Tardiphaga sp. 709: one gene and its partner. Each later gene encodes a partner of the first gene's protein in a complex. Links are inferred from orthologs where the notes say so. Each region holds a gene or a part of one and is shown in the gene's direction. Other genes may lie near its edges.

Region 1 (2,934 bases):
GATCCAGTTTTCCTGCCGCTGCTGAACGGCGGCACCGCTGCCATCCTGTTCTGCTTCTCCTGCCTCTATCTTGCGACGTCAGGCGGAGGCCCGATCAGCCTCGACGCGATAATGCGCAAGAAGAGCTAAGCTCGACATCACGGCAATAAAAAAGGGCGCTCACCGCAAGGTGGGCGCCCTTCGCTTTTAGCAACGCGGTCTAGTCCGCGGTCTTCAATTCCAGCGGCACCGCGGCAGCGTATTTCGAGTTCTGCAAGACCAAGGACGTGCGGACGTTGCGGACATGCGGTGCAGCCGTGAGATGACCGACGAAATCCTGAAAAGTCGCCATATCAGGCGCCACACATTTCAGGATGAAGTCGATCTCGCCCGACAGCATCCAGCATTCCCGCACCAACGGCTCCTTGCGGACGAAATCCTCGAACGCCTTGAGATCGGCATCGGCCTGGCTCGACAGGTGGACCGAGGCGAACACCGTAACGTCGAAACCGAGCAATCGGGGATCCAGCAACCCGCGGTAGCCCTGGATGTACCCGGCCTCTTCCAGGGTCCGGACCCGGCGCAGGCAAGGCGGCGGCGAGATGCCAACGCGCTTGGCAAGTTCCACATTGGTGATTCGGCCGTCGGCCTGGATTTCGCTGAGAATTTTGAGGTCGATGTCGTCTAGGCTTTTCGGCACGCGGCGCGGATCCTGGCTGGTATTCAAAGAAACCGTTTGGACTCTCTTAGCGCAGGAGCCGCAACCTGCGCAATTTTATTGCGCGTGCATCGCAGAAATTAAGTGTCTCCGGGGGAAAAATTGCCGGGACGAATTGCAATTCTTGCATGGCTCGCCAGATATTCTAGACTAGCAGACAACAGTTTCGACGCCGCAGCGATGCGTTCGCCGGCACATTTCGCCTCAGCAATGACCAATTTCCCTTCAGAAAGGGACTCGACCATGGCCGCCCCCATCCATGCCAAAGTCGTCATCATCGGCTCAGGCCCGGCTGGCTACACTGCCGCTATCTACGCCGCACGCGCGATGCTCGAGCCCGTCCTGATCCAGGGGATCCAGCCCGGCGGCCAGCTCACCATCACCACGGATGTCGAAAACTATCCGGGCTTCGCCGACGTCATCCAGGGTCCCTGGCTGATGGAGCAGATGGAGAAACAGGCGCATCATGTCGGCACCAAGATCGTCACCGATCTGGTCAGTGACATGGATCTGAGCCAGCGTCCGTTCCGCCTGACCTGCGACAGCGGCGATGTCTATCTCGCCGAAACCGTGATCCTGGCCACCGGCGCGCAGGCGCGCTGGCTCGGCATCCCGTCGGAAGAGAAATTCCAGGGCGGCGGCGTATCCGCCTGCGCCACCTGCGACGGATTCTTCTATCGCAACAAGGAAGTGATCGTGGTCGGCGGCGGCAACACGGCCGTCGAGGAAGCTTTGTTCCTGACCAATTTCGCCTCGCAGGTCACCATCGTGCATCGCCGCGACCATTTCCGTGCCGAACGCATCCTGCAGGAGCGATTGTTCAAGCACCCGAAGATCAAGGTGGTCTGGGACTCGGCGCTCGACGAGATCTGCGGCACCGAAGGCCCGGCCAAGGTCACCCATGTTCGCCTGAAGAACGTCAAGACCGGCGCCATCACCCAGGTGCCAGCCGACGGCGTCTTCATTGCCATCGGCCACGCGCCCGCGACCGAACTCATCAAGGGCCAGATCAAGCTGAAGCCCTCGGGCTATGTCGAAGTGGCTCCGAATTCCACCGCAACCTCGATGCCCGGCGTCTTCGCCGCCGGCGACGTGGCGGACGAAACCTATCGGCAGGCGGTCACCGCCGCGGGCATGGGCTGCATGGCCGCCCTCGAAGCTGAGCGCTATCTCGCCGCGCATGCTCATGACCGCGCAGCGGCCGAATGATGATCAAACGAACCCGCGACGGATTTACAGATATGGACTGGGACAAGCTGAAGGTGTTTCACGCGGCAGCGGAAGCGGGGAGCTTCACGCATGCAGGCGAGCAACTGGGCCTGTCGCAATCGGCAGTCTCACGACAGGTGAGCGCGCTGGAGCAGGAGCTGGCGGTCTCGCTGTTCCATCGCCACGCCCGCGGCCTGATCCTTACCGAACAGGGCGACCTGCTGTTCCGCACCGCCCATGATGTGTTCATGCAGCTCCAGGCGGCCCGCGCGAAGCTGACCGACAGCCGCGAGCGGCCGAGCGGCGACCTCAAGGTGACCACAACCCCGGGCGTCGGCATCAACTGGCTGATCCCACGCCTTGGCGAGTTCACCGCGCTCTATCCGGAAATCCGCATTTCGCTGATCGTCACCGACGAGGAACTCGACCTGTCGATGCGCGAGGCCGATGTGGCCATCCGCACCCGCAAGCCGACCCAGCCGGACCTGATCCAGCGCAAGCTGTTCGCCATGGGATTCCACGCTTATTGCTCGCCGGAATATATCAAGCATTTCGGCACCCCGCGCACCCTCGACGAACTCGACGGGCACCGCATCATCATGCTCAGCGACGCCCAGGTGTCCCCGCACCTGCAAAATCGCAGCTGGCTGATCGATGCCGGGCGCAACGGCTCCGGCCCGCGCGAACCCTACTTCAAGGTCAACAACATTCTGGGCTTGATGCGCGCCTGCCAGCAGGGCTTGGGCATTGCAGCATTGCCGGACTACCTGGTCGAAGAAAACGATCGCCTGGTTCAGCTCTTCAGCGAGTCGGACTCGATTCAACTCGACACTTATTTTGTCTATCCCGAAGAGTTGAAGACGGTGGCCCGTGTGCAGGTGTTCCGCGACTTCATCGTCAGCAAGGCACAGCGCTGGCCGTCCTAACCCGCAATATTTCAGGGCAGATATGCCCACGCTTCCCAGCATGTCAGACATGCCAAGTGATGCGTTGCTGCATGCCACCTTCAGGGATCATACTTCTCAGAC
Region 2 (2,727 bases), 1.1 Mb from region 1 along the record:
GATCCGCCGGCCGTGGCGGCAGCGCGCGCCGACATGATCCGCGATACCGAGGACGAGTATCGCCGGCTGCTTTACGTCGCGATGACGCGCGCGGCCGATCGCCTGATCGTTGGCGGCTGCATGCCCGGCAACCGCAACGAAGTGCGGCCGCTGTCCTGGTACGACCTGATTCAGAAGGGCCTGGAAAACTCCGGGCTGCAGATGCAGAGCGTTCCGCCGCCGGACGGCGTGGTGAAACGCTATACGCGCGTGGAAGACGTGACACCGGCGCTTGGTGCGATGGCACCTGTCGCAGCGGGTGCGCCGATCGTGCTGCCGGCCTGGATGCGCGGCAAGGTCGGCGACCAGCCGCGCCGCGAAAGCCTGCTGCGGCCATCGGATGCCGACGACGATAACGACGGCCGCGGGCAGAGCTCGGGCGAATCCGAACGGCTGCGTCAACTGGCTCTGCAGCGCGGCAATCTCGTGCATCGCCTGTTGCAATCGCTGCCCGACATCGCCGCCGAGAAGCGTCGCGAGACCGCGCTGAATTTCCTCGCCCGCAACGCTAATGACTGGAGCGATCTCGACCGCGTGGCGCTGACCACGCAGGTGCTGTCGCTGATCGGCGATCCGCGCCTCGCGGAACTGTTTGCCCCCGGCAGTCGCGCCGAGGTGGCGGTGGCCGGACGACTGACGCGGAAGGATGGGACGCCCGTGCTGGTGTCGGGCCAGATCGACCGGCTGGTCCTGACCAAAACCGAGATCCGGATCGTCGATTACAAGACCAACCACAACCCGCCGCGCAGACTGATCGAGGCGCCCAAGGCCTATATCCGGCAGCTGGCGCTGTATCGCGGCGTGCTCGCCAAGTTATACCCAGACCGGCCGATCCGGGCTGCCCTGCTCTGGACGGAAACGCTTGAAATGATGGAGATTTCCGGTGCTGCGCTGGACGCGGAGCTGGCCGCCATCATCTCACTGTGACCAACCTTGACCCGGCAAGGGGGCGTTCATAGGTTGGATGCATCATTCCAGCGCGCGAATCTTCCAGCGCGCCCTTCATTGAACAGGACGAGGATACGACAATGGCCGTTGGCAAGGTGACAGACGCCGATTTCGAAGCAGAAGTGCTCAAGGCGACCGGGCCGGTCGTGATCGACTTCTGGGCCGAATGGTGCGGTCCGTGCCGCATGATCGCGCCGGCGCTCGACGAAATCTCTGCTGCCATGGGCGAAAAGGTCACCATCCTGAAGCTCAATGTCGATGAGAACCCGAAGACCGCGTCGAAGTATGGCGTGATGTCGATCCCGACGCTGATGATCTTCAAGGGCGGCGAAATGGCCTCGCGCCAGGTCGGCGCCGCGCCGAAGGCGAAGCTGCAGCAGTGGATCAGCGCTGCGGTCTGATCGGCGCCGCCGCTATATCTGAGAATTCGAACGGCCGGTGATTTTTTCACCGGCCTTTTTTTGTGTGATGGAGCGAGATCTTCTCAGACGTCGTCCCCGCGAAGGCGGGGACCCATAACCACGATCAGTGTGTTTGAAACGGCAGAGCCGTGACTACAGCATTTCAACTATACTCTCGGCGTGTATGGATCCCCGCCTTCGCGGGGATGACAGTCGAGAGGGTGTACCGTCTCGTCTACCTGATCCACCCCGTCGCCAGCGCGCTGGCCCATTCGGGTCGCTCGTTCTGCAGCGCCAACTCCGCCATCGCCTGATGATCGTAAGGCACCTGACGAAACGTCACCTGCCAGCGGCCTGAGCTCGAATCCAGAATCGCGTAGCAGGCATCCGGTGTGCCGACTTCCAGCGTGTGCGGATAGGGCGTGACGTCGCGATAGCCGGGACCGCCGACACTGCCGGGATTGACGATCATGCGGCCGTCGCGGAGCCGCACCGACCGCGCGATGTGGGTGTGAGCGCAGAGAATCAGCGATTGGGCGATGCCCTTGGCCTTCTCCTCGATGGTTTCGATCGCGGCCATATGCACGATGCCCTCGGGGGTCACCGCTTCCATCCAGTAGGTGTTGTCGTCATCGGGCGTCGCGTGAACGAGATAGACTTCTTCGCGATAGATCGTGCTGAAGGGCAGCGCGCGCAGCCAGTCCATCTGCTCTGGTTCTAGCTGGCTGTGTGCCAGCCGATCGGACGGCCACATGTCGTCAAGCTTGTAGTCGGTGATGTAACGATCATGATTGCCGCGGACATTGGTGGCATTGAGGCCCATCATGATGTCCACCGCACGGCGCGCATCGAGCGCACCGCTGGCCATATCACCAAGATTGACGATGTCGGTGATGCCTTGAGTACGGATATCGGCGACAACCGCCTCAAGGGCAAAGTGATTGCCGTGAACGTCGGCAATGGCAGCGAAGCGCATCGAACCTCCCTAAAATCAAGCAAGGATCAATCAGAGATCACTTGTATCGATGCGATTCTATGCAGGGAGCGTGCCGTTCTCGGCAAGCACATGGCCGGCCAGATAGAGCGAGCCTGCAATCAGGATCCGCGGCGGCACCTCATAGGCCAGCCTGGTGAGAGATTGCAGCGCATCCGCGACGCTCGGCGCCGTCTCGACGCGCATGCCGAGACTCCGCGCGGCATCGGCCAGCGCATCCGGTGCCATGGCGCCGTCGCGGCCGGGGATTTTCACCGCGATGATATGCCGGGTCTGGCCAGCAAAATTCGCCAGAAAGCCCGTCGCGTCCTTGTTGGCCATCATGCCCGCGATGACCACCAGCGG

What was found. Proteins that work in one complex are often made in the same cells at the same time.
Region 2: the proteins of trxB (region 1) and trxA are in contact, whole or in part, in a crystal structure (PDB 1F6M), measured with the Escherichia coli proteins. The link is inferred for Tardiphaga sp. 709 from one-to-one orthologs.

What each region holds. Positions count from the first base shown.
Region 1 is NZ_CP135529.1:2,665,739-2,668,672, forward strand. The notes cover bases 16-2,923. They hold trxB (thioredoxin-disulfide reductase), read left to right. Parts: upstream 16-940; coding sequence 941-1,906; downstream 1,907-2,923. Other genes in these bases: RSO67_RS13140 (DoxX family protein), read left to right, coding at 16-129; RSO67_RS13145 (Lrp/AsnC family transcriptional regulator), read right to left, coding at 200-679; RSO67_RS13155 (LysR family transcriptional regulator), read left to right, coding at 1,939-2,832. Also shown: more of RSO67_RS13140, read left to right, coding at 1-15.
Region 2 is NZ_CP135529.1:3,738,903-3,741,629, reverse strand. What follows is about bases 27-2,727. They hold trxA (thioredoxin), read left to right. Parts: upstream 27-1,067; coding sequence 1,068-1,388; downstream 1,389-2,727. Other genes in these bases: RSO67_RS18320 (folylpolyglutamate synthase/dihydrofolate synthase family protein), read right to left, coding at 2,422-2,727; RSO67_RS18325 (metallophosphoesterase family protein), read right to left, coding at 1,624-2,364; addA (double-strand break repair helicase AddA), read left to right, coding at 27-966. Also shown: more of addA, read left to right, coding at 1-26. UniProt on the Escherichia coli protein: Participates in various redox reactions through the reversible oxidation of its active center dithiol to a disulfide and catalyzes dithiol-disulfide exchange reactions.